2 regions of the Bacillus stercoris genome follow, and region 2 is predicted to be linked to the other one. Evidence: predicted binding sites of a transcription regulator. Region 2 holds the regulator's gene; the other holds the start of a gene.
What was found. The regulator NrdR, encoded in region 2, represses ribonucleotide reductase genes. The targets are predictions, from matches to a motif close to AACACNATATATNGTGTT.
Positions count from the first base shown of each region.

Region 1: a site for NrdR is predicted at 2,674-2,691, ahead of nrdI (class Ib ribonucleoside-diphosphate reductase assembly flavoprotein NrdI). Genes of this name have one in related genera too.

Region 1 covers NZ_CP121861.1:2,472,062-2,488,522, forward strand. Annotated here, with positions in the region: gene nrdF (class 1b ribonucleoside-diphosphate reductase subunit beta) at 1-159, opposite strand, end outside; gene nrdE (class 1b ribonucleoside-diphosphate reductase subunit alpha) at 177-2,279, opposite strand; gene nrdI (class Ib ribonucleoside-diphosphate reductase assembly flavoprotein NrdI) at 2,239-2,631, opposite strand; gene QA442_RS13185 (hypothetical protein) at 2,875-3,105, opposite strand; gene QA442_RS13190 (YmzC family protein) at 3,187-3,459, opposite strand; gene hfq (RNA chaperone Hfq) at 3,655-3,876, opposite strand; gene miaA (tRNA (adenosine(37)-N6)-dimethylallyltransferase MiaA) at 3,916-4,860, opposite strand; gene QA442_RS13205 (YmaF family protein) at 4,960-5,373, opposite strand; gene QA442_RS13210 (hypothetical protein) at 5,463-5,744, shown strand; gene ebrA (multidrug efflux SMR transporter subunit EbrA) at 5,880-6,197, shown strand; gene ebrB (multidrug efflux SMR transporter subunit EbrB) at 6,211-6,564, shown strand; gene QA442_RS13225 (OsmC family protein) at 6,578-7,030, opposite strand; gene QA442_RS13230 (poly-gamma-glutamate hydrolase family protein) at 7,100-7,807, opposite strand; gene QA442_RS13235 (hypothetical protein) at 8,087-8,320, opposite strand; gene aprX (serine protease AprX) at 8,543-9,871, shown strand; gene QA442_RS13245 (MBL fold metallo-hydrolase) at 9,982-10,806, shown strand; gene ymzB (protein YmzB) at 10,885-11,241, shown strand; gene QA442_RS13255 (cytochrome P450 family protein) at 11,471-12,685, shown strand; gene QA442_RS13260 (beta-ketoacyl synthase N-terminal-like domain-containing protein) at 12,728-16,461, opposite strand, start outside.
Region 2 covers NZ_CP121861.1:1,406,828-1,423,288, forward strand. Annotated here, with positions in the region: gene mdh (malate dehydrogenase) at 1-443, shown strand, start outside; gene phoP (two-component system response regulator PhoP) at 655-1,377, shown strand; gene phoR (sensory box histidine kinase PhoR) at 1,370-3,109, shown strand; gene polA (DNA polymerase I) at 3,353-5,995, shown strand; gene mutM (DNA-formamidopyrimidine glycosylase) at 6,018-6,848, shown strand; gene ytaF (sporulation membrane protein YtaF) at 7,015-7,647, shown strand; gene coaE (dephospho-CoA kinase) at 7,663-8,256, shown strand; gene ytbE (aldo/keto reductase YtbE) at 8,296-9,138, opposite strand; gene QA442_RS07330 (MFS transporter) at 9,162-10,352, opposite strand; gene QA442_RS07335 (winged helix-turn-helix transcriptional regulator) at 10,535-10,915, shown strand; gene QA442_RS07340 (glyceraldehyde-3-phosphate dehydrogenase) at 11,120-12,142, shown strand; gene speD (adenosylmethionine decarboxylase) at 12,381-12,761, shown strand; gene nrdR (transcriptional regulator NrdR) at 13,025-13,483, shown strand; gene dnaB (replicative helicase loading/DNA remodeling protein DnaB) at 13,598-15,016, shown strand; gene dnaI (primosomal protein DnaI) at 15,043-15,978, shown strand; gene QA442_RS07365 (TVP38/TMEM64 family protein) at 16,012-16,461, shown strand, end outside.

The sequences.
Region 1 (16,461 bases), 1.1 Mb from region 2:
GTCCTGCTCATTTTTTCCGAGGTACTTCCATGTGAGGAGATCGCCGTTTAAAGCAATCTCTTCCGGAAGCCAGAACTGTTTCACGTTTTGGTTATAGAACATTTGGGTAAAATCGTCTTCATGCTTTGACCAGTTTGCTGCGTCATAAATTTTTGTCACTATAAACTCTCCTTTAATCAAACAACACAAGAAAGGCAGCTGTCTTGCCCAGTATCTTTCGTTCTTGCATAGTAAATGGTTTTAATTCCTCTATGATGTGCATACAGATCGATTCGGTTTAAATCACGGGTCGTCATTGTGTCTTTTAAGAACAATGTGAAGCTGATGCCCTGATCAATGTGCTGTTGGATAGTCGCGATCATATCCACAACCTTGAACATGTCCATATCGTAGGCTTCTTTATAGAAGAACCAGTTATTAGATGCAAGCCCAGGCATTGGGTAATACGTTTTTGAGTTGCCGTATGTTCTTTCTTCAATTCGTTCCATAATCGGCATAACAGACGCCGTACTTGATTGCACGTATGAGATAGAGCCTGTCGGCGCAATGCATAATCTGTAGCTGTGATACATACCGTGTTCAGCGACAAATGCTTTTAGCTGTTTCCAATCCTCTGTCGTCGGGATATGCATCCCTTCAAACAGATTGGCGATTTTTTCGTATTTCGGCGAGAAATCAGCGGAAACGTATTTGTCGAAGTATTCACCCGTTGCATAGGTTGAGCCTTCATATTGATCAAACGTTTCGCCTTTCTCTTTTGCAATTTCCGCAGAACGCTGGATGGAGTAGAAGTTCACCATCATAAAGAACGTGTTTGCAAAGTCACGCGCTTCCGGGCTTTCATATGCAATACCGTTTTGCGCAAGGTAGCCGTGAAGGTTCATAGCGCCTAGACCGATTGATTTCATCGCTTTGTTTGCCCGTCTTACAGCAGGCGCATTACGGATGTCAGTCGTTTCAGACACATGTGTTAAAGAGTCTGTCGCAAGCTTGACTGTTTTTTCGATTGACTTATGCTCCATAACGTTGAGGATGTTAAGTGAGCCTAGGTTACAGGAAATATCCAAACCGATTTCATCTTCTTCATCATAGTCTGTGTATGAAGAAACTTGAGATGCCTGCAGCACTTCAGAGCAAAGGTTAGAAAATTTCACCTTGGAAATATGGTTATTCGCATGCACTTTGTTCACGTTATCTTGGAACATGATGTATGGATAGCCTGATTCAGAACGAAGCATCGCCAGTTTTTCAAGCAGTTTCCGCGGGTTGATTTTTTCCTTTTTGACCCGAGGGTTGTCGACAAATTTGTCGTACATTTCGTTCATGTCCATCTCATCCATGTGCTGGCCGTACTCTTTATAAATCGTGTGCGGATAGAATACATAAGCCGCTTTGTCCTCACGTGCAAGCTCAACGAACTTATCCGGAATGACAACACCGATAGAAAGCGTTTTGACACGCACATCTTCATCCGCAGAAATCTTTTTCGTATCAAGAAAATCATTGATATCGCGGTGGAAAATGTTTAAGTACGCCGCGCCGGACCCTTGTCTTTGCCCCATTTGGTCAGCGTAACGGAACGCGTTATCAAGAAGCTTCATGACGCCTACAACGCCTTTTGTCGCATTTTCAACATCTTTAATGGCTTCACCTTTCGCACGGAGCTTGGACAGGTTAAGAGAAACCCCGCCGCCCAGCTTAGAAAGCTGCATGGAGATATCGATCGCTCTTGAGATATCGTTTAAGGAATCATTGACTTCCAGCAAGAAGCAGCTGACAAGTTCTCCGCGGCGTTTTCTGCCGGCATTCAAAAATGTCGGTGTGCTCGGCTGATATTCCTGATTGATCATCAGGTTCACATATTCTTTTGCTTTCTCAGTGTCGCCGTTGGCGAAGAACAGCGCAACAATTGAGATCCGGTCCTCATAACGCTCGAGGATTTTTTTCTTGTCATTCGTTTTCAAAGCATAGTCATTATAGAATTTAAACGCACTCATGAAGGAAGGAAAACGAAACTTCTTAGCGTAAGCTGTCTTAAACACTTCTTTAATGTCTTCAAAAGAATAAAGGCTTAAGAATTCCTCTTCGTAGTATTGGTTTTCAATCAAATAATCCAGCTTCTCTTTTAAATCGTGAAAGAAAACTGTGTTTTGATTGATATAGTCTACAAAATAGCTATGTACAGCCTCTTTATCCTTATCAAACTGGAATTTTCCATCTTTTTGGATCATGATTTCGTTATTTAACTGGATCCATTTTGGCACTTGATTTTGTGACAACTCTTTCTACCTCCTGAGTAAACAATTCAACGTCTTTAGATGTGCCGCTGAGTTCAAATTTGTGCAAGATCGGCACCTGATATTGTCTAGAAATGGTATCGGCGCTTTTTGCAAAGTTATCGCCCCATACTTTATTGCCGCTCGCAGCGACTCCTAATAAGAGATGGGCGTATTTTTCGAGAAATGATTGTGTTGATGCCGGTACCTGACCGAAGTTTGTCGTGTAGGTGACCAAAACAAACGGAGTGTCCACGTGGTCTATTTCGTCCACCTTGCGTATCTGCTGAAAGCCTATTTTATTCACAAACCGCTGAACATTCCCTGTTTTCGAATCAAATATGATTTGTACCACGTTTTATCACGACCTATCAAAAAATATGAATCTCTCATCACTAACACTATATATAGTATACTACCCTCTAGTAAAAACACAATATATAGATTCGTTTTTATGAAAAATTCATATTTTGATCAAATCAGGCAAATAGACAGACTCATTAGGGCCCAAAAAAGAGAGCAGAACGAGAATCATCTCTCGTCCTACTCGGGGTGTCGTTTTTTAGCCGATGTTTATCATAACATGAAAAAAAACTGCTTAGTAGTCTAGATTTTTTTTTCTTAAGCTATCACAGCATTTTTCGCTCTCTACTGTTTCTTCTATTTCAACATCCGCGCCGATCTCTTCTAAAACCGCCTTCAAAGCAGTGATAATTGACGCTTCTCTGATTAATTCTTTTCCGTTCACAATGATACTTGTTCCGTATTCATAGCAAGAATCATCTTCGCAAATTTCTTCCCAATGATTCACGATCACTTTATGCTTCATTTTTTCACCCTCTGTTTGATCTGTGTCTGTATTTAGTTTAGCGGCTGGCATCCGCTTTGTAAATTCGAATGCTTGTGAATTTTATTCAAGCTCGTCATCCGCGTATTCTTTCTTCAGCTTTACCTCATTGCGGGACTCATTATACTCATAAATTTTGATATAGCCGTCCTCCATCACGCCAAAATGATTATGTTCAAGCGGAAACGAGGTTGGCTGAGGCGTTTCATAGTCTGAATTGCCGCTGTCTGTTTCAATGATGGTATCTTGATTCCCGCACGCCCCGAACAGTAAAAAGACAGCTATCCATACAAGTGCAATCCTGATTCGTCTCAGTTCTGCTTCACTTTCAAACAAGGTCGATCACCCCCAAATTCATTTTATACATAATATACCATTTTTACTTCCGTATGTTGTTCTCATAAAAAAAGACCGTGCCTTGGCATGGTCAGCTTACACAAAAAGCTTGGAGCAAAAGTGGATTCATGTTAAAAATGGCCGCCGGGAACCCCCGGCAGCCTTTCCTCATGTCTTGACATGGCATTTTTTGATCTATTCGAGTTCAAGCTGGACGTTTTTTTGCGGCGCAAACGTTGAGATCGCATGTTTATATATAAGCTGCTGCTTACCTTCCGATTCCAACAATACGGTAAAGTTATCAAAGCCTTTCACCTGGCCCCGCAACTGAAAGCCGTTCAGCAAAAAAACAGTGACATACGTATTTTCTTTCCGGATTTGATTCAAAAACTGATCCTGAATATTAATCGGTTTCATGTTTCGTCCTCCTTGATTCTCTATATCATACAGTTTCGATTAAAGTTCGAGTTTTCCTGCTATATGTGTGAAAATTTCCTTTTTTTTCAGCTCCATATCAACAGGCGGTGTCATATCGAACCATGTGACCTGCATTTTGTTGCGAAACCACGTCAGCTGGCGTTTCGCATACCGCCTCGAGTTCTGCTTTAGCTGTTCGACAGCATCGGAAAGTGTCACAAAACCGTCAAAATATGCATACAGCTCTTTATAGCCTATCGCCTGTATTGATTGACAGTCTCTCACGTTCTTGTCGTATAAGCGTTTCACTTCCGGAAGAAGGCCTGACTGCATCATCAAATCGACCCGCTGATTAATTCTTTCGTAAAGCGTGTCTCTATCCATTGTCAAGCCAATTAACACTGCATTGTACAGAAGTTCTCGTTTTTGTTCCTTCAAATGCTGGGACATCGTTTTTCCGGACGTATGTAAAATTTCCAGTGCGCGAATGACTCTTCTTGTATTATTCGGATGAATCGCAGCTGCTGCCTCGGGATCTGCTGCAGCAAGTTTGGCATGAAGAAAGTCAGCGCCTTCCCGCTCAGCGGCCATTTGCATGCTCTCTCGAAACACGGGATCATTTGCCTCTTCCGTAAATGTATAATCGTAAAGCACAGATTGTATATAAAGCCCTGTACCGCCGACAATCATCGGAAGCTTTCCTCTATTTGCAATCTCGCTGATTTTATTTCTTACTAAGCTTTGATAATCGGCAGTAGAGAAAGAGTCTTGGGGATCTAAAATGTCAATCAGATGATGGGGCACTCCCTCCATCTCCTGTTCGGTAATTTTAGCTGTTCCAATATCCATCCCTTTATAAATCTGCATTGAATCTCCGCTGATAATTTCCGCGTTTAAAGATTTGGCTAGCTGAATACTTAAATTGGTTTTCCCCACTGCCGTCGGTCCGACTAAAATGACAACGGGCTGCTTCGTATTATTCAATATGTATCACTCTCTTTTATAAATCTCCCCCCATTATAGCATTCAACATGGACAACCACCTATCCATTTTGCCCTTTTTTTGCATCGGTAAACATCCTTCTACCAGCCGATCGGCTCATTGCCGACAATTTCTCTCGTCTGTCCTTTCAGGGTATGACGGTGTGTTTTTCTTTCGTCATCTCCGGGAGCATAAACAACCCCTCCGTACTGGATCTCAACCGGCTTGTTATAGGCCAGATACGTCGTTTCTTCGATTTCATGATAATGTGTGCCATCTGCTAAAGGAATCGCCGGTCCTGAGATTCCGTAATACCGATGAAAATGGCCGTTTTCAAATGAAGTGATCCCTGTATAGTAATGTGTGTGCTGATCGGTATTTGATCCGTTTGCGGGCTGAGTAAACCCTTCAATCAGATGATAATGGCCCTGTTCCCTCGATGTTTTGACATGATAAGCATGTGCGTGGGGCGGTGTTTTCGACCAGTCAGACTGATACAGGCCCAATGTGTTCACATCCTCTTTTTTCCTTAATTCGCCCAATCACATCCGGGCAGGCTGAATACACTGCATCATCTACACTTTATTACAGGAGGAAAGAAAACATGAACGAGTTAGAGAATTTCAGTCCTGAAGATACAAGAATATTTGGAAGACCTTTTGGATTCGGGAGACCATTTGGATTTGGAAGACCTTTCGGATTCGGTTACGGGTTTGGAAGACCCGGATTTGGCTATGGATTTGGGTTTGGCCGGCCATTCGGATTTTTTGGAGGTCCGTTTATCGGCGGCCTTGCAGGCGGGCTTATAGGAAGCGCTTTATTTAATCCTTATTTGTATGGCGGATACCCCTATTATCCGTATGCCCCGTTCCCTTATTATTATTAATCGCAAAAGACCCCTTAAAAAGGGGTCTTTTTAAGCGTGTAAAAATGAATCTCTTGACTCATACATAGGCATACACTAATATTTTTCTAGCTGAAGCTCTTTTCTAATCTAAAAATATAGTGAGGAGAATTTAAGATGTTAATAGGATATATATTCCTCACGATTGCCATATGTTCGGAATCGATAGGGGCAGCCATGCTGAAAGTATCTGATGGCTTCAAAAAGTGGAAGCCGAGTGCCTTGGTCGTCATTGGCTATTCCCTCGCCTTTTATATGCTGTCACTGACGTTAAACCATATTCCCCTAAGCCTCTCCTATGCGACTTGGAGCGGGGCGGGAACGGTGCTGACGACAATAATCGGAGTGAAATGGTTCAAGGAAGAACTGAATGCGAAAGGGCTTTTCGGGATTCTTTTATTAATATCAGGGGTCGTGTTACTTAACTGGCAGTAAAGGAGTGAGGATGATGAAAGGATTGCTTTATTTGGCTCTCGCCATTTTATCTGAAGTGTTTGGAAGCACCATGCTGAAGCTTTCAGAAGGATTTACACAGGCCTGGCCCATTGCCGGAGTCGTAGTCGGATTTCTTTCCGCTTTTACTTTTCTAAGCTTTTCTTTAAAAACAATTGACTTATCAAGCGCGTATGCAACATGGTCGGGCGTTGGTACCGCGCTTACAGCCATTGTCGGTTTTTTGCTTTTTGGCGAAACCATCAGTTTAAAGGGAATATCCGGTCTCACGCTTGTCATTGCGGGCGTGGTCGTGCTAAATCAGTCGAAAGCCCACGCTGAAGATAAAAAACAGACGGTCTGTGAGTAACCGTCTGTTTTCATTATTCTCCCCCCGCTTTTACAGAGGCTTTAAGCTGCAGCTCAACATTCCCTTGAATCGCGCGCGAAATCATGCATGACGACTCCGCTTTTTCACAAAGCTTGTGCGCCAATGCGATGTCGTCTTGTGAAGCATCATGTTTAAGCACAACAGAGGGACGGTGAATGATCTTTTTGTATGTAAAGACTCCTTTTGTGACGTCGACAATACCTTCTGACTCCATCTGCAAGTCTTCTTTTTCCAGACCGCTTCTTTCCATCATCGCTGCAAGTATAATAATGTAACAGGTCGCTGCCGCACCGAGAAGCATTTCATCAGGGTTGGTCCCTTCTCCCGGCCCATCCATTTCTTTAGGGATGGAAATCGATGTGATCAGGTTACCGCTTTCAATCGTACCGACATCATTGCGTTTACCCGGCCAGTTCGCTTTTAAATAAAAATGATGATCTGCCATTGTTTTGCCTCCTTTTTCATCCTATTTCAGTCTACTGATCTTCTCGTATTTTGTCTCTTGATCTGCTTGTTACGAATACTCTTTTTCCAGGACACCTTTGATCGCACTGACAAAAGCATAAAATTCACTGTTCTTTGTGTATTTTCTATTTTTATAATAAAAATCATCAAAAAATGCTTCTCTCTGCTCGCGGCTGATTTCCAGCTGTATACTTAGCCCCGTTTCTCCTTGGTTGTTAATGTTTTCGGCATTCAATCCAGCGAGACCGCTTTTAGACGACGCTAACTCAGCGGAAAAACCTCTCCGCTCAAGAGCTCTCACAATCATTTTTGCCCGCTTTCGATCCGTTCCCCCTACAAGGGTATTTTTGTTCTCCCCTTTATATCCGTGAAAAGCCACCACATATTGATGCTCCTTGATTTTCTTTTTAGCTAATGGCTCATCAAAATTGGTGCTTGTAATATGCAGCGTTTGGTTATCATGGGACTTCAGCCCTTCAAACAGGTATGTAGAGTATTCATGATTGAAATACCGAACAAGCTCACTTACTCCGCCTTCAATTCTACCGCCATGCGGAGACATAATTAAGACTTTGCTTCCTTTTTTCTCATTATATGAAATATCGTAATCGGCTGGACTCTCATTCTCTGCCAAGCTGCTGAAATTTGAATATGTATCTGGCTGATTTGATGGTTCAGGTTCTAATGAGTAATGAACATATCTCAAGAACAAGACAATGGCTAAGACTAATATGACATTTAGTAAAAATCTTCTCATGTTTAACTCCTTTCATAAGAATGGCACGGTTCATTATATGAGGTTTAGCCAATAGGTTTTATCTTACCATTGTATACACGATATCATCAGTGAAAAAGTTCCCGGTTTCAAAAAATCAATTGATTGTCACGGTTATTAGCGGTTCATTTCAAATAAGAGTGAAAAAAGGTTGAGAGGAAAGCCAAAAAAGGTAGGAACAACCTCACTTGGCAAATAAATGTATATAGGTTTAAGGAGGGTTTTCGTAACAGGCTGTCCGTTTGCTTAGACGAACGCCTGTTACTGGCCTGCAAAATAAAGATTTTTCTTATTTGTTCTCACAAAGTCACAGGAGAGGATAGAGTCCAATAAAAATGTTCTGATCTGTTGTTTCGAAAAACAAAATGCTTTGATTTTCGTTTTGCTTTTCTGCCTTACAATAATCGTTCTTTTACTAATTGTTCCGTCTTTCTTCATATATATAATGCTGATTGGCATTTGGCTTTCCAAAGATCGATGTAAGTAGAAATTCATACAGCCGCTCTCCCCTTCCAGTTTGATATGACCACATTATAATAAGAACAAATGTTCCTTTTCAATCCCCAATGATTTCCTCAACCTCTCATCCATCGTATCTAATACGAAAGATTCATAAAAACAAACTCTTATCCGCCTCTTATAAAGGACAAACAAACTTACCAAACCTATCATCTGTTCATAGAGTATACAGAGAACCTTATAATAGGAGGAAAATACATGTTTGGGTACTCTATGGTACAAATGGTGAGAGCAAATGCTCATAAGCTAGATTGGCCGTTACGGGAAACCGTATTGCAGCTTTACAAGCCATTCAAATGGACTCCTTGCTTCTTGCATAATTTTTTCGAAACCAAATTGAAAAACAGAAAAAGAATGTCAGTCATTATTGAATTTGAGGAAGGCTGTCACGAGACCGGCATTCAAATGGCTGGGGAGGTACTGCAAAAAGAAAAACGCAGTAAGCTAAAAACCCGCTTCAACAAAATCAACTGCTGCAGTGCGGAGGTTACCCCCTCAGCATTACATTCTCTTCTTTCTGAATGCAGCAATATCCGTAAAGTGTATTTAAACCGCGAAGTCAAAGCGCTTTTAGACACGGCAACTGAAGCAAGCCATGCGAGGGAAGTCGTCCGAAACGGGCAAACCCTGACAGGAAAAGGCGTTACTGTCGCTGTTGTCGATACAGGAATCTACCCGCATCCTGATTTAGAAGGCAGGATTATCGGGTTCGCGGACATGGTCAATCAAAAAACAGAGCCATACGATGATAATGGTCATGGCACACATTGTGCAGGTGATATCGCAAGCAGCGGCGCATCCTCTTCCGGAAAATACCGCGGACCTGCACCGGAAGCCAATCTCATCGGCGTAAAGGTATTAAACAAGCAGGGTTCAGGAACGTTAGCAGATATTATAGAGGGTGTCGAGTGGTGTATTCAATACAATGAGGACAACCCTGATGAGCCGATTGATATTATGAGTATGTCGCTCGGGGGCGATGCCCTTAGATATGATAATGAACAGGAAGATCCGTTAGTCAGAGCGGTTGAAGAAGCGTGGAACGCAGGGATTGTCGTCTGTGTCGCTGCCGGAAACTCAGGCCCTGATTCGCAGACCATTGCAAGCCCGGGCGTGAGCGAAAAGGTGATTACAGTAGGTGCGCTTGACGATAACGATACTGCAAGCAGCGATGATGATACGGTCGCTTCCTTCTCAAGCCGCGGTCCGACAGTATACGGGAAAGAAAAGCCCGATATTTTAGCGCCGGGTGTTAATATTATTTCCCTTCGCTCTCCGAATTCCTATATTGATAAGCTTCAAAAGTCAAGCCGTGTAGGATCTCAGTACTTCACAATGTCAGGAACCTCGATGGCAACACCAATTTGCGCAGGAATCGCAGCTTTAATTCTTCAGCAAAACCCCGATCTTTCACCCGATGAAGTGAAAGAGCTTTTGAAAAACGGCACGGACAAATGGAAAGATGAAGATCCGAATGTGTACGGAGCGGGCGCTGTCAACGCGGAAAATTCTGTTCCCGGCCAATAAACAGCATCAAAAATCCGGCAATTTTCTCTCAGCAGAACTGCCGGATTTTTGTTTGAATATTCATAATCATAAGGTAAAATAATGGGAAATGGATGAAGGAAGTGAAGAAAGTGCCATATTATATCTGCAACACATGCGGTGTGCAGCATGCACAGACTGTAGATCCGCCCAACTCGTGTCTGATTTGTGAAGATGAAAGACAGTATATTCATCCTGATGGACAAACTTGGACAACTCTTGAAGACATGCGTGAGAAAGAAAACCTTCAAAACATTCTCAAAAAGGAAGAAGACCATCTTTACAGCATCAAAACTGAACCAGCGTTTGCGATTGGACAAACAGCCCATCTGATCCAGCATAAGGGCTTTAATGTGCTGTGGGATTGCATTTCATATCTTGACCAAAGGACAATTGACCAAATCAACGAATTAGGCGGTATTCAAGCCATCGCTTTGTCTCATCCACATTATTACTCTACTCAGGTTGAGTGGGCTGAAGCATTTCAGGCCCCGATCTATATCCATGAAGATGACAAAAAATGGGTGACAAGACCAAGCAATCACATTCACTTCTGGTCAGGGGAAACGCTCAGCATGAAGCCGGGGCTGGACCTTTACCGACTGGGCGGACATTTTAAAGGCGGTGCTGTTCTTCATTGGAGCAACGGCAATAAAGGGAAAGGATGTCTATTGACTGGAGATATCATTACGGTTACGGCGGATCAAAACTGGGTCAGCTTTATGTACAGCTACCCAAATCTCATTCCCCTTCCCGCATCCAAAGTTGAAGAAATAGCAGCCAAAGTGAAACCGCTTCAATTCAACCGGCTTTACAATGCTTTTTCTAAAGTTGTCAAAGAAAATGCCGGCGAAGCTGTCCAGTGTTCTGCCATACGTTATATCAAGGCTTTGAACAGCGAATTGTTTCATACATAAGGGGTGAGGCGGCTCTTTTCCGTGTAAAAGATGCAGCAATTGGGAATAGTATCGTGTAGATCAAAAGGAGGAATATTGATGGCACACACGAATACACAGCTTTCCCAATGGCTGGAATCAAAAGTCGGCCAGACACTTGATATTAGAAAAGGTGAATTGACCCATGATGAAGAGATATCAGACTTGGATCAGATTGTTCTCCACCTTCAAAAAGTGGCTATACGAAGCACGAGTCACCCTGATGACTATGTAGCGAAAGAAGAGCTCGTTTTAGAAGGTGAAGGAACAACCTTCACTGAGGACGGAAACGTGCCGCTTCCGCAAAATGCCTATGAGATTCCTTTATTAGGTGATATTCATATTCACCAAGAAAACGAAGGATTGAAGGTCGTAACAGATCGTGCAGTATATACAATTGATATCCAGCACAGCTGATTCTCACTTTCATCGAAATAATGCAGCTTAGCGCCTTAGAGCATTCGCTCAAAGGCGCTGCTTTACATCAAGCCCTTTTTTTGCTTTTTCGTTCTTCATCCTATTGAATGACGCCTATAATAGATATATAGTTTTAGAGACAGGATTACATTTCAAATCATTCTGTTTTTTGTATACGAGTTCAGCAATTTGATTCATCTATTTACCCTATTAGGCGAGGAGAATGCAAATGGAAAAATTGATGTTTCATCCGCATGGTAAAGAGTTTCATGATAACCCTTTTTCAGCTTTAGGACGATTTAGAGAGGAAGATCCCATTCACCGATTTGAATTAAAACGGTTCGGAGGCACATATCCGGCTTGGCTAATAACCCGATACGATGATTGTATGGCCTTTTTAAAAGACACTCGAATTACAAGAGACGTGAAAAATGTGATGAGCCAAGAACAAATCAAAATGCTCAACGTTAGTGAAGATATCGATTTTGTTTCCGATCATATGCTGGCAAAAGACACACCTGACCATACCCGCTTGAGATCGCTTGTTCATCAAGCATTTACTCCCCGAACCATTGAAAATCTGCGCGGCAGCATCGAACAAATTTCTGAACAGCTTTTAGATGAAATGGAAAAAGAAAATAAAGCGGATATCATGAAATCCTTCGCTTCCCCTTTGCCTTTTATTGTTATATCTGAATTGATGGGAATTCCTAAAGAAGATCGAACACAGTTTCAAATCTGGACCAATGCGATGGTTGATACGTCTGAAGGTAACAGAGAGCTGACAAATCAGGCTCTTCGTGAATTTAAGGAGTATATCGCCAAGCTGATCCATGACAGAAGGATAAAGCCAAAAGACGATTTAATCAGCAAACTTGTGCATGCTGAGGAAAACGGCAGCAAATTAAGCGAAAAAGAGCTTTATTCCATGCTGTTCTTGCTCGTTGTAGCGGGCCTTGAAACGACTGTAAACTTACTCGGCTCCGGCACCCTCGCATTGCTGCAGCACAAGAAGGAATGTGAGAAGCTCAAGCAGCATCCCGAAATGATTGCTACAGCGGTTGAAGAATTGCTGCGATACACCTCACCTGTCGTTATGATGGCAAATCGGTGGGCCATCGAAGACTTTACATACAAAGGGCATTCGATCAAAAGAGGAGACATGATTTTTATAGGCATCGGATCTGCCAATCGCGATCCGAACTTTTTTGAAAACCCCGAAATTTTAAATATAAATCGGTCGCCTAACAGACATATTTCTTTCGGTTTTGGCATTCATTTCTGCTTAGGAGCGCCTCTTGCCAGGCTGGAAGGCCACATTGCATTTAACGCACTTCTGAAGAGGTTTCCTGATATTGAACTCGCGATGCCTGATGACATTCAATGGAGAAAAAATGTCTTTTTAAGAGGATTAGAAAGTCTCCCTGTTTCACTTTCAAAATAACATTCAAAACGCCCCCTTCAAAAGAGGGGGCGTTTGTGTTTCTCAGCGCTTCACCAATTCATCTTCTTTTTTCGCTTCATGTTTTTTCCTGAAAGCCTTAAGGAAATTCGCATTTACTACTCCCTTATTTGAATAGAGTTTTTCGCAAAATTCTAACATGGCTGCTGATGCTTTCGGTTCGGTTAATATCATGAAGTGGTTGCTTGAATCGACATCTACCAGATGGAAATGGGGAATTTGCCGCCCCCATTCCTCCCAATAGGCAGCTTGATCAAACGGTTCTTTTTCATTTGATAAAGTGAAATAAATGTCTAAATCACCAAAGAAAGACCTGCTTTTGTTGCGGAAATAATAACATTTTACCGCCTCAGGGTCAGAGAGAGGCTTAACAGTATACGATTCCAAATCATAGGCGCACTGTGTTTTCATCATTTGCTGAGCCTGTGAACGTATTTGCTTCTCTGGTTTGTTTAGCCCTCGTTCTTTTGCCAGTTCAATCAACACAGACAGGAATTCTTCATCCTCTAAGCTTATGTCCACCTCTTCACGGCTGATGAGGACATCAGTAAGCTTATCCCGTTTCGCAATCGGTGCCAGCATCATATTAATTGTTTGCAGCATTGACGTTTTCATAGATGCCTCATACTCTTTTGTCTCAGAACGATATGGGGAGTCAATCATCACCATGCTTTTGACAGAAAGGCCTTGGCTTTGCAGCTGGCGTGTGACTTCATATGCAATCATCCCGCCTAATGAATATCCGCCTACATCATAAGGGCCTTCAGGCTGTATGGATCGAATGATCTCTATATAATAGGAAGCGATTTGTTCAATTCCGTGCAAAGGAGCATAATCAGTCATGAATCCTCTGGCCTGAATGCCGTAAAAAGGGCGCTGGCTCTTTTGTGCAAATTGCTGATAGATTTCAACCCCTCCTACTCCGCCATGGAACCAAAAGACAGGACGCCCCCGCTTCCCGTCATTTAACGGTATCAATTCCGGAAACGTGCGAGCGTGATCATTTTGCAAGGATGTATCCTCCTGTTTCTTTGTGATCAAGTCCGTCATGTCCTGAACCGTATGACATGCTTGAAGCTCCGTCAAGACTATGTGAGGGTTTACCTTTGATTGCAATTGCTGTAATAACTGTATGCAAGAAATCGAATCAAACCCGTACTGCTGCAATGGCTTTTGAGGCTGCAGTTCATCTGGAGCCATCCCTAATACATTTGCTAATATGTGAGGATCGCCGCTGTTGTTGATATGCTCATCCTGTGAAACAGAAGGCGTATTCTCTACTGCTTGAAAGCCGTTCCAGCAGCTTCTCTTTTCAAATGGATAGGTTGGCAAAGGTATTCTGCGGGCACCTTTTCCTTTATAAAGCTTCTCCCACGGGATTTGCACCCCTTTTGTCCAGCAAAACGCGATCTTTTCAAGGTTGTTTCCGGACAACAAAGACTCGATCACCATTTCTCTTAATGGTCCATCAAGCAATGTTTCGATATCTGACGTGCCATTTTCTTCATTTCCGCTAAAGACAGGTACAGCGTTTTTCGGCTTATCGCCTTTTTTCTCAGCCAAGCAGGCTTGCAGGCCGTTTACCAGTTCTTCTTTATTGCGGACAACCAGTGCCAGGCGGTCCCCCATCTCCTCTCGGCCGGTTTGGAGTGTATAAGCATAATCTTGTAATGACAGTACTTGTTGTTTATTCACATAGTCAAGCTGCTGTTGAACAACTGCTTTTAGCCTGTCCTGATTCTTTGCGGAAAGAACCACAATGTGGGGATCATGCTCATTCATACTAACCGGTGGTTTTGGTAAAGGAATATATTCTTCTAAAATGACGTGCGCATTTACGCCTCCAAAGCTATAGCTGTTGATACTCGCTCTGCGAGGAATTTTGTTGCCTGCATCGTCATGTAAATCTCCCCATGGCTGGTTCTCGGCAGTCACTCGGAAGCGGGTGCCCTTTATTGACACCTGGTCATTCAAAGATGAAAATCCGGATATGCCTGGTATTGTTTGATGCTTCATCGCCATGCTGACCTTCATAATAGCAGCCATGCCGGAGACGAGTTCACCGTGTCCGATGCTCGGCTTTAAGCTGCTGATATAACATGGCGCTTCCTCCTGTACTTCCTGAAGTTCCATCTGACTGCATCCTGACTTTAACGCCTCCAATTCTATCGCGTCTGCCAATGGAGAGGCGATCCCATGCGCTTCTATATAGGTCACCGTTTTGGGATCAATTTGTGCTCCTTGATAAGCCTTCTTCATTGCATCCTTCATACCGGCCGGATTTGGCGCGTGAAGCGACATTCCCCTGCCGCCATGCGATACACCCGAACCCTTAATAACCGAATAAATATGATCAGAATCATCAATGGCTTTTTGCAAAGGTTTAATAATGAGAACTCCTGCTCCTTCACTTCTGACAAAGCCATTTGCATCTGCTTGAAAGGATTTGGCCTGTCCTTTCTTACTCAAATAGCCCATTGAGTCGAAGCCAATAAAGCCTTTTGGTGAAAGCAGCAAATTCACAGCCCCGACAATGGCTTGCTCACATTCGCCGTTTCGAATGGATTGTATAGCTCTGTGCAAAGCCACTAGAGCTGAGGAACAGGCAGCTTCATAATATTCACTTGGCCCTTTTACATCAAGCGCATAGGATATGCGGTTTGGAATTAAGGAAGGAATCACAGTTGTATCCGTATTGCCGGCTGCGACAAATACTCCTGTCGGGCGGCTTGATAAGGCCTGTCCAGTTAAGCCTGCGTCTTCCATCGCCTTCCATGCATGTATCAAGAGCAGAAACTCCTGTGGATCCATATTCGCCGCTTCGTTAGGCGATATGCCAAAAAACAGGGGATCAAACTCACCTATTCCTTCTATAAAACAGCCCCATTGAAGGCTTGATTGCCCTTCCTTATCGGCTGAGGCATATTTTCGCCAGTCCCAGCGTTCTTTCGGCACTTCAGAGACACAGTTCTTTCCTTGAATCATGTTATTCCAAAATTCCGTTACGCTGTTTGCTTTCGGAAACTGTCCCGACATGCCGATAATGGCTATGCCGTCAGCTGTGTTGTGGGTTGTTTTATCTGTCTTCATCTCAAAAGCCGGAATCTGCTTCATTTTGATTTCGGATTGAGCTGGGCGTTTCTGTTGATCAGTTTGGCCAAACAGCCGCACAAATGATGTTTCATGTTTGGCTTCAAAAAATTCGGTCAGCTCATCAACAGTCGGATATTCAAAAAACAGTGTCGGATTTAATTCGATCTTTGTCTCTGACTCCATCTCCCTTGTCAGTGCAACCAACTGAGAAGAATCGATTCCAAAATCCATGATATGCGCTTTTGCAAGAGACAATTTTGATGGATCGGCCATGTTGACTGACAGTTTATCTATTACATAGCTTCTGATACGTTCTTTCAGATTGCTGTCCTTGATGGCCGTATTTTCAATTCCTCCTTGATTCGAAATACGAAGCTGCTTCAACGAGTAGCCTGAATAGTGGAGGACTGTTTCTGACGACTCATTGATCACATCTACATCAAACAGAAGCATGTCACCTGTATTTTTCACCATTGTAATTAAAAGCCAGCAATCCTCTTTTATCGTTTGCTTTGTAAACTGGATATCATTGATTCCAAATGGCAGGTACCCTCCCGTCATGTCAAACTGCTCTAAGAAGCTGAGGATGGCCAAGTAGGCGCTGTTTGTCACCAATGGGCTTACAGTGTAGTGATGATCGTTTGCCAGCCCGTTTTGAGGCAGGC
Region 2 (16,461 bases):
ACCTGTCAGTGAAAGATGTGACTGGTTTCGTACTCGGCGGACACGGTGACGATATGGTGCCGCTTGTGCGTTATTCTTATGCCGGCGGTATCCCGCTAGAAACTCTCATTCCGAAAGAACGGATTGACGCAATTGTGGAGCGCACTAGAAAAGGCGGAGGCGAAATCGTGAATCTTCTTGGAAACGGAAGCGCGTATTATGCGCCTGCGGCTTCTCTGACAGAAATGGTCGAAGCGATCTTGAAAGATCAGCGCCGCGTCCTTCCTACAATTGCTTATCTTGAAGGGGAATACGGCTATGAAGGCATCTACCTTGGCGTGCCAACAATTGTAGGCGGCAACGGACTTGAACAAATCATTGAACTTGAACTGACAGACTATGAAAGAGCGCAGCTGAATAAATCAGTTGAATCTGTCAAAAATGTCATGAAAGTATTATCCTAATAAAAAGAGAGAAAGGCTTGCTTGATACAGCCTTTCTCTTTTTACTATATATGAAAGCGCTACCATTATTGTTTGTATTTCTTTTAAAAATGATGTAAAAGGCGAATTGTCGGAATGTCCTGCTTTCGCTAAAATAAAATCATGAAACATGTTAAGATGACATAAAATAGAGAAATAGGATGTCGGGGAATTATAATACTGGAGGCACAGCATGAACAAGAAAATTTTAGTTGTGGATGATGAAGAATCTATTGTTACTCTTTTACAGTACAATTTGGAACGGTCAGGCTATGATGTTATTACCGCCTCGGATGGGGAAGAAGCACTCAAAAAAGCGGAAACAGAGAAACCTGATTTGATTGTGCTTGATGTAATGCTTCCAAAATTGGACGGAATCGAAGTATGCAAGCAGCTGAGACAGCAAAAACTGATGTTTCCCATTTTAATGCTGACAGCGAAGGATGAGGAATTCGATAAAGTATTAGGGCTTGAGCTTGGTGCTGACGATTATATGACCAAGCCGTTCAGTCCAAGGGAAGTAAATGCGAGAGTCAAAGCGATTTTAAGGCGTTCGGAAATGGCTGCGCCCTCTAGTGAAATGAAGAACGATGACATGGAAGGCCAGATCGTAATTGGCGATCTGAAAATCCTGCCTGATCATTATGAAGCGTACTTTAAAGAAAATCAGCTTGAACTGACACCGAAAGAATTCGAACTGCTGCTTTATTTAGGCAGACATAAAGGCAGAGTTCTGACAAGAGATCTGCTGCTGAGCGCAGTCTGGAATTATGATTTTGCCGGAGATACGAGAATAGTTGATGTGCATATCAGCCATCTTCGCGACAAAATTGAATATAATACCAAAAAACCGATCTATATTAAAACGATTAGGGGATTGGGGTATAAACTGGAGGAGCCAAAAATGAATGAATAAAAACCGTGTGCGCCTTTTTTCTGTATTCGTTGTCTGTTTGATTCTGGTGTTTTGTGTCCTCGGGCTGTTTTTACAGCAGCTCTTTGAAACATCTGGTCAAAGGAAAGCAGAGGAACACATTGAAAAAGAAGCAAAATACATGGCTTCGCTACTTGATGCCGGCAATCTAAATGATCGAGCAAACGAGAAAATCATTAAAGATGCAGGCGAGGCGCTTGATGTGAGTGCAGCCGTTATTGATACAGACGGCAAGGTGCTGTATGGGTCAAACGGGAGAGCGGCAGATTCCCAAAAGGTGCAGGCGGTTGTTTCTGGCCATGAGGGGATTCTTTCAACAGCAGATAACAAGCTTTATTACGGACTTTCACTTAGAAGCGAAGGTGAAAAAACAGGATATGTGCTGCTTTCCGCCTCTGAAAAAAGCGACGGCTTGAAAGGCGAATTGTGGGGGATGCTGACGGCCAGTCTTTGTACCGCATTTATCGTCATTGTTTATTTTTATTCCAGCATGACCTCACGTTATAAAAAGTCAATAGAAGCAGCGACAAATGTAGCCACAGAGCTTTCCAAGGGGAACTATGATGCACGGACGTACGGCGGCTATATCAGACGCTCTGATAAGCTTGGACGTGCGATGAACAGCCTTGCCATTGATCTGATGGAAATGACCCGAACACAGGAAATGCAGCGGGATCGGCTGCTGACAGTCATTGAAAACATTGGCTCCGGACTGATTATGATCGACGGAAGAGGCTTTATTAATCTTGTAAACAGGTCTTACGCCAAGCAGTTTCATATCAATCCGAATCAGATGCTGCGCCGTCTTTATCACGATGCATTTGAACATGAAGAAGTGATCCAGCTAGTCGAAGATATTTTTATGACGGAGACAAAGAAATGCAAGCTGTTAAGACTTCCGATCAAAATAGAACGGCGTTATTTTGAAGTGGACGGCGTTCCGATTATGGGGCCGGACGATGAATGGAAAGGAATTGTGCTCGTTTTCCATGACATGACAGAAACGAAGAAATTAGAGCAGATGAGGAAGGATTTTGTGGCCAATGTTTCTCATGAGCTGAAAACGCCGATTACGTCCATAAAAGGGTTTACGGAGACGTTATTGGATGGGGCGATGGAGGACAAAGAGGCGCTTTCTGAATTTCTCTCTATTATTCTTAAGGAAAGCGAAAGACTTCAGTCTTTGGTTCAGGATTTGCTCGATCTCTCAAAAATCGAGCAGCAAAATTTCACGCTTAGTATCGATACGTTTGAGCCGGCCAAAATGCTTGGTGAGATTGAAACGCTTCTGAAGCATAAGGCGGATGAGAAAGGCATCTCCCTGCAACTGAATATTCCGAAAGACCCTCAATATGTGTCAGGTGATCCGTACAGGCTGAAACAGGTATTTCTTAATCTCGTAAACAATGCGTTAACCTACACGCCTGAGGGAGGCTCAGTGGCTATCAATGTAAAGCCCAGAGAAAAAGACATTCAGATTGAGGTCGCCGATTCCGGAATCGGAATTCAGAAAGAAGAAATTCCGCGCATCTTTGAACGCTTTTACCGCGTAGATAAAGACAGAAGCAGGAATTCGGGGGGAACCGGGCTGGGCCTTGCGATTGTGAAGCATTTAATAGAGGCTCATGAAGGGAAAATTGATGTCACAAGCGAGCCTGGACGGGGAACTGTCTTTACCGTGACGCTGAAACGGGCCGCTGAAAAGTCCGCCTAATGTTTACAAAGGTTTAACAATATCTTCATGCACTGTTAAACCTATGCTGGTAGGATGTAGTAGAACCCCTTCATCCAAGGAGCCAATTTTGACGGCGGGAACCTATTTGTGTTCCCGTCCTTTTTTGTGTGTTCTCTTATAGTTCACGTATTTTCCTTTCAAATTGAACTTTGTTAAAATAAGAGGAGCTAATGACTATGTAAGAGATGAATGGAAGCGTGAGGCTTCTTAGGAGGAAATTGAATGACGGAACGAAAAAAATTAGTGCTTGTAGACGGAAACAGTCTGGCTTACCGGGCGTTTTTTGCATTGCCGCTGTTAAGCAATGACAAAGGTGTTCATACAAATGCTGTATACGGCTTTGCGATGATTTTGATGAAAATGCTTGAGGATGAAAAACCGACGCATATGCTGGTTGCGTTCGATGCCGGGAAAACAACATTTCGTCACGGCACATTTAAAGAATATAAAGGCGGCAGACAGAAAACCCCGCCTGAGCTTTCCGAACAAATGCCTTTTATCCGCGAGCTGCTTGATGCCTATCAGATCAGCCGCTATGAACTGGACCAATATGAAGCGGATGATATTATCGGTACACTGGCCAAATCGGCTGAAAAAGACGGGTTTGAAGTAAAGGTTTTCTCAGGAGATAAGGATTTAACTCAGCTGGCAACGGACAACACGACAGTTGCCATTACGAGAAAGGGAATTACCGATGTTGAATTTTACACACCGGAGCATGTCAAAGAGAAATACGGGCTTACGCCTGAACAAATCATTGACATGAAGGGTCTGATGGGCGATTCCTCAGATAATATCCCGGGTGTGCCCGGCGTCGGAGAAAAGACTGCGATTAAGCTTTTAAAACAATTTGATTCCGTTGAAAAGCTGCTGGAGTCCATTGACGAGGTGAGCGGAAAGAAATTGAAGGAAAAGCTTGAGGAATTTAAGGATCAAGCATTGATGAGCAAGGAGCTTGCGACGATTATGACGGATGCTCCGATTGAGGTATCTGTTTCCGGCCTGGAATATCAAGGCTTTAACCGTGAACAGGTCATTGCCATCTTTAAAGATCTTGGCTTCAACACGCTTCTTGAACGGCTTGGGGGAGACAGTGCAGAAGCGGAGCAGGATCAGTCGTTAGAAGACATTAATGTCGAAATCGTTACAGACGTAACCAGCGGCATATTGGTTTCTCCATCTGCATTTGTCGTTGAACAGATTGGCGATAATTATCATGAAGAGCCGATTCTCGGATTTTCGATCGTAAATGAAACGGGAGCTTATTTCATTCCGAAAGACATTGCCGTTGAGTCTGAGGTGTTTAAAGAATGGGTGGAAAATAACGAGCAGAAGAAATGGGTCTTCGACAGCAAGCGGGCTGTTGTTGCCTTGCGCTGGCAGGGCATTGAGCTAAAGGGTGCCGAGTTTGATACGCTCCTTGCGGCCTATATCATCAACCCGGGCAATTCATATGACGACGTGGCGAGTGTGGCCAAGGATTATGGCCTGCATATCGTTTCGAGCGATGAATCAGTTTACGGCAAAGGGGCAAAACGGGCAGTGCCGTCAGAAGACGTACTGTCTGAGCACCTTGGCCGAAAAGCGTTAGCGATTCAAAGCCTTCGGGAAAAGCTTGTTCAGGAGCTGGAAAACAATGATCAGCTTGAGCTGTTTGAAGAGCTTGAAATGCCTCTTGCGCTTATTCTTGGAGAAATGGAATCAACTGGCGTCAAGGTCGATGTTGACCGTTTAAAACGGATGGGTGAAGAACTGGGTGCGAAGCTGAAGGAATATGAAGAAAAAATCCATGAGATCGCGGGAGAGCCGTTTAACATCAATTCGCCGAAACAGCTCGGCGTCATCTTGTTTGAAAAAATTGGCCTTCCTGTCGTAAAGAAAACGAAAACAGGTTATTCTACGTCTGCCGATGTGCTTGAAAAGCTGGCTGACAAGCATGATATTGTCGACTATATTTTGCAGTACAGACAAATTGGCAAGCTCCAATCAACATATATTGAAGGGCTTTTAAAGGTGACGAGACCTGATTCGCATAAAGTGCACACGCGCTTTAATCAGGCCTTAACGCAAACTGGCCGTCTCAGCTCGACTGATCCGAATCTGCAAAACATTCCGATCAGGCTTGAGGAAGGACGGAAAATTCGCCAAGCTTTTGTGCCGTCTGAAAAAGACTGGCTCATTTTTGCAGCCGATTATTCACAAATCGAGCTGCGGGTGCTTGCCCATATTTCAAAGGATGAAAATCTTATCGAAGCTTTTACAAACGATATGGATATTCATACGAAAACGGCAATGGATGTGTTCCATGTTGCTGAGGATGAAGTAACATCTGCGATGAGACGCCAGGCGAAAGCGGTCAACTTTGGCATTGTTTACGGCATCAGCGATTACGGTCTGTCACAGAACCTCGGCATCACCAGAAAGGAAGCCGGTGCATTTATCGACCGCTATCTGGAAAGCTTCCAAGGCGTAAAAGCGTACATGGAAGATTCAGTTCAGGACGCGAAGCAAAAAGGGTACGTAACAACACTTATGCATCGACGCCGCTACATTCCTGAGCTGACGAGCCGAAACTTTAATAGTCGCAGTTTTGCGGAGCGGACGGCCATGAATACACCGATTCAAGGAAGCGCCGCTGATATCATCAAAAAAGCTATGATTGACATGGCTGCCAAGCTGAAAGAAAAACAGCTGAAAGCAAGGCTGCTGCTTCAAGTACACGATGAATTGATTTTTGAAGCGCCGCAGGAAGAAATTGAAATTCTTGAAAAGCTTGTTCCTGAAGTAATGGAGCATGCGCTTGCATTAGATGTGCCGTTAAAGGTGGACTTTGCATCAGGCCCATCTTGGTACGATGCGAAATAAACAGAGATAGGAAGTGATGGATGTGCCGGAATTACCAGAGGTTGAGACGGTCCGGCGCACTCTGACCGGGCTTGTAAAGGGAAAAACAATCAAATCGGTAGAGATCAGATGGCCGAATATCATCAAACGGCCTGCCGAACCGGAGGAATTTGCGCGAAATCTAGCAGGAGAAACGATACAGTCTATCGGAAGACGGGGAAAGTTTTTGCTGTTTCATTTAGATCATTATGTCATGGTTTCCCACCTGCGAATGGAAGGGAAATACGGGCTTCATCAAGCGAAGGAGCCAGACGATAAACATGTGCATGTCATATTTACGATGACGGATGGAACCCAGCTCCGTTACAGAGATGTTCGGAAGTTTGGAACCATGCACTTATTTAAACCGGGAGAAGAGGCGGGCGAGCTCCCGCTTTCTCAGTTAGGTCCGGAGCCGGATGCAGAAGAATTTACGAGTGCATATTTAAAAGAACGGCTTGCCAAAACAAACCGCGCTGTCAAAACTGCCCTGCTGGATCAAAAAACGGTCGTCGGACTAGGGAACATTTATGTGGACGAGGCTCTTTTCAGAGCGGGTGTCCATCCCGAGACAAAAGCAAATCAATTATCAGATAAAACAATCAAAACCCTTCACGCTGAAATCAAAAACACTCTGCAGGAGGCGATTGATGCGGGCGGAAGTACAGTCCGTTCTTATATCAACTCCCAAGGGGAAATCGGAATGTTCCAGCTGCAGCATTTTGTGTACGGAAAAAAAGACGAGCCATGCAAAAATTGCGGAACGATGATTTCGAAAATTGTCGTTGGAGGAAGAGGCACGCATTTTTGCGCAAAGTGCCAGAAAAAAAAGTAGCATAATGCTTCATCGTCCAAGCTGTCGGTGCATATATCAGTAACTCTGTAATGGAGGATGCCATTTTCGAAACACGGATTTTTCACTTTCCCATATATATGATTGTGATGAATCCCGGGCATTTCACATCTGATACAAGAGCACCAACAGAAAGGAAGAAACGGATATGCAAATGGTTTCTATACTGCTGCTGGCGTTGGCTGTCAGCTTGGACAGTTTTTCAGTCGGGTTTACGTACGGATTGAGAAAAATGAAAATACCGTTTAAAGCGATTTTGGTTATCGCCTGCTGTTCCGGTGCTGTCATGTTTATATCCATGCTGATCGGAAGCTTTCTCACAAAGTTTTTTCCTGTATATGTGACGGAGAAGCTTGGCGGTTTGATATTGGTTGGAATCGGTGCGTGGGTTCTGTACCAATTCTTCAAACCGGCAAAAGATAAAGAATACCTCTTGCATGAAAAAACGCTGCTTAATTTAGAGGTTCGGTCATTAGGGATTGTGATTCATATTTTGAGAAAACCGATGAGTGCGGATATCGACAAATCGGGTGTGATCAATGGAATTGAGGCGGTCCTATTGGGATTTGCCTTATCGATTGATGCCTTTGGGGCAGGTATAGGCGCAGCCATTCTCGGTTTTTCACCGATTGTGATGAGCATCGCCGTGGCAATCATGAGCTCACTGTTTGTATCAATCGGAATCAATGCTGGCCATTTTTTGTCTAAGTGGAAATGGATCGATAAAATGGCGTTTTTGCCAGGGCTTCTGCTGATCACGATTGGGCTCTGGAAATTGTAAAAAGGAGTGGATCTCTTGACCTTAGTCATTGGTTTAACGGGAGGAATAGCTAGCGGCAAAAGCACGGTAGCCAATATGCTGATTGAAAAAGGAATAACAGTTATAGATGCAGATATCATTGCAAAACAAGCGGTAGAAAAAGGGATGCCGGCCTACCGGCAAATCATTGACGAATTCGGTGAAGACATCCTGCTCTCAAATGGCGATATAGATCGAAAAAAGCTTGGGGCGCTGGTATTTACAAATGAACAAAAGCGTCTCGCCTTAAATGCAATTGTTCATCCCGCAGTCAGGCAGAAAATGCTCAAGCGTCGTGATGAGGCCATTGCAAATCAGGAGGCATTTGTTGTATTGGATATCCCGCTTTTGTTCGAAAGCAAATTGGAATCATTGGTTGATAAAATTATTGTGATCAGTGTGACAAAAGAGCTCCAACTGGAACGTCTGATGAAGCGCAATCAGCTGACGGAAGAAGAAGCAGTCAGCCGTATCCGCTCTCAAATGCCCTTAGAGGAAAAAACAGCAAGAGCAGATCAAGTCATCGATAACAGCGGAACGCTCGAAGAGACCAAAAGGCAGCTTGATGACATCATCAACAGCTGGGCATAATACAAAAACACCGTTCAATATGAACGGTGTTTTTTGCCATTAAAAATCAAAGTTGTCCGGATCAGGACCGACGCGCAAGTTTTCATTCAGGGCATCGATTCGGTTCATGTCATCCTGTGTTAATTCAAAGTCAAAGACACTTGCATTTTCTTTAATGCGGTGTTCCTTCGTTGATTTTGGAATCGTGATGATGCCATGCTGCAGATCCCAGCGCAAAATAATTTGTGCGACAGATTTGTTATATGTTTGAGCGATGTCAGCCAATACAGGGTGATCCAGCAGCTGCCCCTGCATCAAAGGTGACCAAGCCTCCATCTGGATGCCTTGATTTTGGCAGTAACTTATCAATTCTTTTTGTGTGAGGCGCGGGTGAAATTCCACTTGGTTAATCATAGGCTTAATTTCAGCTGCCGTCATCAGATCTTCAAGATGGTGAATTTGGAAGTTGCTTACGCCGATTGCTTTGATACGTCCTTCTTTATACAACGTTTCAAGCGCTCTCCAAGCATCTTTATACTTTCCTTCTACAGGCCAGTGGATGAGGTATAGATCTAAATAATCCAGACCGAGTTTTGACAGGCTTGTTTCAAATGCTGCGAGTGTTTCCTCGTAGCCTAAATCAGCATTCCATACTTTCGATGTAATAAATAGATCCTCTCTTGAAATGCCTGCTTCTTCAATGCCCTGCCGAATCCCTTCTCCGACTCCAGCTTCATTTCCATAGATAGCTGCAGTATCAATACTGCGGTACCCGTGGGCAATGGCAGTTTTAACTGCGTTTACCAGTTCAGATCCTTCCTCCACTTGGAAGACGCCGAGGCCGAACCAAGGCATTTTTACCCCATTATGAAGTGTTGCTGTTGCTTGTAAATGTGTTGTCATGTTTATTTCCTCCTTTAAAATTGTCAGGCTTCCTGCCGATCGCGTTTTTCCATCAAGCGGCTCCAGCCTGTTAAAATAACTGCTCCGGCCACCATTAATCCGCCTATCCAAGCGGTATGAATCAATCCGATTGAATCGGTGATCACACCACCAAGGTATGAGCCAAGCGCGATCCCTGCATTAAAGGCAGCGATATTCATCGCGGATGCGACGTCAACTGCACTCGGGACAAAACGCTCAGCCAGCATGACGACATACACCTGAAGGCCGGGCACGTTCATAAAGGCCAGCAATCCCATACAGAGAATGGTGATGAGTCCTGCTGCTTGATATGAGGCCGTAAATGTCAGTACAAATAGAACGATTGCCTGTACGATAAACATATAGAATAAAGCGGCAATCGGATTTCGGTTAGACAGCTTTCCGCCAATCATATTTCCGATAGCGATAGCGATTCCATATCCGAGCAGAATCACTGCAACAGTTCCGGCTTTGAAGCCTGTTACTTCCTGAAGCAGGGGAGACAGATATGTGAATACAACGAATGTTCCTCCGTACCCAAGAGCTGTAATGACAAATAAAAGCAATAACCGGCCGTTTGTCACAAGCTTCAATTGATCCCGCATCGTTGTTTTTGTCCCTTTTCGTAATTTGGACGGTACAAGAATGCCATTGGTAATAAAAGCAATGATTCCGACGGCGATAATGACCATAAAGGCAAAACGCCAGCCGAACTGCTGGCCGATAAACGTGCCGAAAGGAACTCCGGTTACAGTTGCCACAGTAAGACCGGTAAACATAATCGAAATCGCGCTGGCCCTTTTATTCTCCGGGACAATATCCGCTGCGATTGTCGAACCGATTGACATAAATACACCGTGTGAAAATGCCGATATCACACGGGCTGCTAATAAAATCCCGATGCTTGAAGCGGTTGCTGCCATCGTATTACCGGCAATAAAAATAAACATGATCCAAAGCAATAGTGTCTTACGAGACATGCTTGAGGTCAATGAAGTTAATATAGGTGCTCCAAATGTAACGCCGAGTGCATAAAGGGAAACAGTCAATCCCGCTGTTGTGACTGGAATATGCAGGTCATCAGCAATGAGCGGCAAAAGGCCGACACTGATAAATTCGGTTGTCCCTATCGCGAATGCACTTACGGCCAAAGCCAGGAGTGCAGGAATACTGCTTTTATTGGCTGAAGTCATGATGTTCCTCCTTTGTATGTGTGTTGTATGATTGAAATTCTGCTGAGTAAGCTATATAAATAAAAAAGAGCAGATTCAAATCAGCCGGCAAATGTGATTATGAAACATATCGTAAGGAAAGAAAAGTACGTACTTTTAAGTGCTATAGTCACTTTTTGGTGCCTGTAAGGAGAATGGATTGTATGGAGAAGAAAAAATATAACATTTCTGTTGAAGCGACTCTCGAAGTGATTGGCGGGAAGTGGAAATGCGTGATTTTATGCCATCTGACGCACGGAAAAAAACGCACGAGTGAATTAAAGCGCCTGATGCCCAACATCACGCAAAAGATGCTGACCCAGCAACTGCGTGAGCTGGAAGCGGACGGTGTCATTAACCGGATCGTTTATAATCAGGTTCCTCCAAAAGTGGAATACGAGCTCAGCGAATACGGGCGCAGCTTAGAAGGGATTTTAGATATGCTGTGTGCTTGGGGAGCGAATCATATTAACAGAGTGTACGGAGATACTTTTTCTGTGTTAGAAGAAAGTGTGCTCAATGATAAGTTGAAACAGGAATTATAAAGCATGAGGGCAGTCAGTGCAGAGCGCTGGCTGCTTTTTGGCTTTACGACTGATATTTTGTGCAAGAAAACATATGATGTATCATAAATTAGCGTTATAATCGTTGATTTTTATCAATATGTACTGGCGAATTTGTTTTAATGTGTTATACTAATTTTAGATAGTAACATATTAGGATGGCATAATTGATAAGGGGTGTCCAACATGAAGGTAAAAGTAGCGATCAACGGGTTTGGAAGAATCGGAAGAATGGTTTTCAGAAAAGCGATGTTAGACGATCAAATTCAAATAGTGGCCATTAACGCCAGCTATTCCGCAGAAACGCTGGCTCATTTAATAAAGTATGACACAATTCACGGCAGATACGATAAAGAGGTTGTGGCTGGTGAAGACAGCCTGATCGTAAATGGAAAGAAAGTGCTTTTGTTAAACAGCCGTGACCCAAAACAGCTGCCTTGGCGGGAATATGATATTGACATAGTCGTCGAAGCAACAGGGAAGTTTAATTCAAAAGATAAAGCGATGGGCCATATAGAAGCGGGCGCAAAAAAAGTCATTTTGACTGCTCCGGGAAAAAATGAAGACGTTACCATTGTGATGGGGGTAAATGAAGACCAATTCGACGCTGAGCGCCATGTGATTATTTCAAATGCGTCATGCACGACAAACTGCCTTGCGCCTGTTGTAAAAGTGCTGGATGAAGAGTTTGGCATTGAGAGCGGGCTGATGACTACAGTCCATGCGTATACGAATGACCAAAAAAATATTGATAACCCGCACAAAGATTTGCGCCGGGCGCGGGCTTGCGGTGAATCCATCATTCCGACAACAACAGGAGCGGCAAAGGCGCTTTCGCTTGTGCTGCCGCATCTGAAAGGAAAGCTTCACGGCCTCGCCTTGCGTGTCCCTGTTCCGAACGTCTCATTGGTTGATCTCGTAGTTGATCTGAAATCAGATGTTACGGCTGAAGACGTAAACGAGGCATTTAAACGCGCTGCCAAAACGTCGATGTACGGTGTACTTGATTATTCAGATGAACCGCTTGTATCGACTGATTATAATACAAATTCGCATTCAGCGGTCATTGACGGGCTTACAACAATGGTAATGGAAGACAGAAAAGTTAAGGTGCTGGCGTGGTATGACAACGAATGGGGCTACTCCTGCAGAGTTGTTGATTTGATCCGCCATGTAGCGGCACGAATGAAACATCCGTCTGCTGTATAAAATAAGGTCATGGACACATTTTAAAGAAAAAACCCTTAACAGCATATTTCTAAAAAAACGCACCTTGCAAATTAGACTTAAACACAGTATACTATTTTTCGTGAACTTCTTGCTTGAGACTGTTTCGGAATTACTTAAAGGGTTAGGACCTCTCCGGACTAACTTTCCCCCGTGGTAAATGGCCGACCCAGTTGTTGGAATTTCACTTTTTAATTCTTGTTAAGGGGGGTCCATGACTATGGAAACAATGGGGCGTCACGTTATCTCCGAGCTATGGGGATGCGATTTTGATAAGCTGAATGACATGGATTTTATTGAAAAAACGTTTGTAAATGCTGCTCTAAAATCAGGTGCTGAGGTGCGCGAGGTTGCATTTCACAAATTTGCACCGCAAGGCGTAAGCGGAGTTGTGATTATTTCTGAATCACACTTAACGATTCACAGTTTTCCTGAGCACGGATATGCGAGCATTGATGTTTATACTTGTGGAGACTTAGATCCTAATGTTGCTGCTGATTACATCGCAGAAGCATTACATGCTGATACAAGAGAAAACATTGAAATACCGAGAGGAATGGGGCCTGTGCAAATTAAACAGGCGCAAGCAAAAGTACTATAAAGTAAATGCGAACACAAAGGGAGCTGAAGCTAGAAGGCCATTATGCGCTTTTTAGCTTATGCTCCTTTTATTTTTTATAAAGAAACGAGAGTGTCAGCTTTTTCTTTTTTCATTTTTTTTGTAAAATAAGAAGGAGATTTTCACAAACCACCTAATGCCATAGAAACAAATTTAACAACGGCTCTCCCGACAGATGCTGTCACAAAAGGCGGAGGCTGCCGAAAATACATTGCAGGGAACGATATAGTTGGGAGCTGATTTTATTGAAATGTCCTTCATGCCAGCATAACGGAACGCGAGTCCTTGATTCACGGCCTGTGGATGACGGGAAATCGATTCGCCGAAGACGCGAGTGTGAATCCTGCCACTACCGGTTTACGACCTTTGAGAAAGTGGAGGAAACCCCGCTCATCGTTGTGAAAAAAGAAGGTGTGCGTGAGGAGTTCAGCAGAGAAAAAATGCTGCGCGGCCTCATAAAAGCATGCGAAAAAAGGCCTGTTTCACTCAAAACGCTTGAAGACATGTGCTTTGATATTGAAAAAGAACTTCGCAATCAAGGCTGCTCTGAGGTGAAGAGCGAGTTCGTCGGAGAAATGGTCATGGACCGGCTGGCTAAGATTGATGAAGTCGCATATGTGCGGTTCGCGTCCGTCTATCGACAGTTTAAAGATATAAACGTCTTTATCGACGAATTAAAAGACTTAATAAAGAAAGAGCGTTAAAAGAGCTAAGAGGATTCTTCTAGCTCTTTTCTCATGTGCAAAATTGGCATTTGATAGATATAAGAAACGGTGTAAAATGAAAGGTAGAAACAAATTCGGAAGGTTTGAGAATGTATGGCTGACTATTGGAAAGATGTACTGCCTGTAGACCCGTATGTGGTTAAAAGCAGATCGATGCTGCAGGATATTGACAGACAAATTATTACACAACTGTACCAGCCCTTAATCGGCCCTGTTGCATTCTCTCTTTATATGACATTGTGGGGAGAGCTTGAACAAAACCGTCTGTGGGGCGGAGAGTCCACACATAGACAGCTGATGGGGATGACACAGTCCAACTTAAAAACGATCCATCAGGAACAGGGGAAGCTCGAGGGCATCGGATTACTGAAAGTATATATGAAAGAATCCGAGCGGCAGGAGCGCCTCTTTATATATGAACTTCTTCCGCCGCTCAGGCCAAATGAATTTTTTGAAGACGGAATGCTGAATGTTTTTCTGTACAATAGGGTCGGAAAAACGAAATATCAGCAATTAAAACAATTTTTTACGCACCCGGCCATTTCAGAAGATGCGAAGGACATTACGCGGCCGTTTAATCACGCGTTTGAATCGCTGCAGCCGAGTGAATGGAAGCTCACATCTGATATGGAGGAAACGGTAAGACTTGCCGAGGGGAACGAGTATACTTCTGTCGGACAGGCTCCGTCCTACACCATAACGGAGGATGTGTTTGATTTTGATTTGTTTTTAGCGGGACTTTCTGAGACGATGATTCCGAGAAAAGCGATGACCCAGCAGGTGCGGGACACAATCAAAAAGCTTTCTTATCTGTACGGAATTGACCCATTGCAGATGCAAAATGTCGTGATGAGCGCAATTGATGAGCATGATGTCATTACGACGGAGGCATTAAGAAAAGCGGCCAGCGACTGGTATCAAATCGAAAGAAACGGACAGCTGCCCGATTTAGTGGAAAAAACACAGCCGGTGCATCTGCGTGAAGGCGAAAAACCGGCAGAAGAGGATTCTCTGGACGGGAAGCTGATCGCATTGCTGGAGACGATTTCTCCGAAGAAGCTTCTGCAGGACATTGCTGACGGAACAGAGCCGTCAAAAGCGGATCTGAAAATCATAGAAGAAATTATGTTCGAACAGAAACTCGAGCCAGGCGTCACAAATGTGTTAATTTATTATGTCATGCTGAAAACCGACATGAAGCTGTCGAAAAACTATATTCAAAAAATCGCGTCGCATTGGGCACGAAAAAAGGTGAAAACGGTCAGGGAAGCGATGAAACTCGCGATAGAAGAGAACCGCCAATACCTTGAATGGGCTGAGGGAAAAACAAAGTCTTCGAAACGAAACCAAAAAGTGATTCGCGAAGAAAAGCTTCCTGACTGGATGAAAGAAAAAGAAACAGCGTCCGATTCAGAATCCGGACAGCAGAAGCTGCATCCGCAAGATTTGGAAGAACAGAAGAAAAAGATGATGGAAGAAATGCAAAAACTGAAAAAATACTCTGCCTATTAAAGACAGAGATGCGGGGTGAGGAATAGATGGAACCAATCGGCCGTTCCCTGCAGGGCGTAACCGGCAGGCCGGATTTTCAAAAACGTCTTGAACAAATGAAGGAAAAGGTCATGAAAGATCAAGATGTTCAAACGTTTTTGAAGGAAAACGAAGAAGTGATTGACCAAAAAATGATCGAAAAGAGCTTAAATAAGCTTTATGAATATATCGAACAAAGCAAGAATTGCTCCTATTGTTCGGAAGACGAAAATTGCAACAATTTGTTGGAGGGCTACCATCCGAAGCTTGTTGTCAATGGGCGGTCTATTGATATCGAATATTATGAATGCCCAGTTAAACGGAAGCTCGATCAGCAGAAAAAACAAAAGTCTCTTATGAAAAGCATGTATATCCAGCAGGATCTTCTCGGTGCGACGTTCCAGCAGGTCGATATCAGTGACCCGAGCAGGCTCGCGATGTTCCAGCATGTTACAGATTTTCTGAAAAGCTATAACGAGACGGGAAAAGGCAAAGGACTATATTTATACGGGAAATTCGGGGTGGGAAAAACGTTTATGCTCGCTGCGATTGCCAATGAGCTGGCTGAAAAAGAGTATTCATCCATGATTGTCTATGTGCCCGAATTTGTGAGAGAGCTTAAAAATTCGCTGCAAGACCAAACATTAGAAGAGAAGCTCAATATGGTAAAGACCACACCCGTATTGATGCTAGATGACATCGGAGCTGAATCAATGACAAGCTGGGTAAGGGATGAAGTCATCGGAACGGTGCTTCAACACAGAATGTCCCAGCAGCTGCCCACTTTCTTTTCTTCTAATTTCTCACCTGACGAGCTGAAGCATCATTTTACGTATTCGCAAAGAGGAGAAAAGGAAGAAGTAAAAGCGGCAAGATTAATGGAGCGGATATTATATTTGGCTGCTCCGATCCGCCTTGACGGAGAAAACCGCCGCCATCCGTAACTGCTGCGGTTCAAAGGGGAAGGAACTGAGGGTATGAAACGAAAAACCGCTTTTAAATGGCTGGCAGTGCTGGCAGGTGCAGGTTTAATCTTTTGGGGAAATAAAAGATATTTGAATGTATCGCCGAAAGAGATCAGGGTATGGGTATTGTCGTTCGGTGTTTTTGCTCCGCTGATGTTTATCGGGATATCCATCGTCAGGCCGCTCGTTTTATTTCCGGTGTCTGTTATTTCAATAGCGGGCGGACTTGCGTTTGGTCCGCTTCTCGGCACGTTTTATACGTTAGTCGGTTCAATGTGCGCTTCAGCTGTTTCGTTTTTTGCGGCCGGTTTGTTTGCGGCGAAAAAGAACGGCTATTATGAAAAGCTTGAAGCCATCCAGAAGCAAATGGAGGATAACGGATTTTTCTATATCTTCCTTTTAAGAATCCTGCCGATCAATTTTGATTTCGTCAGCTATGCTGCAGGCCTTTCCAATGTCAAA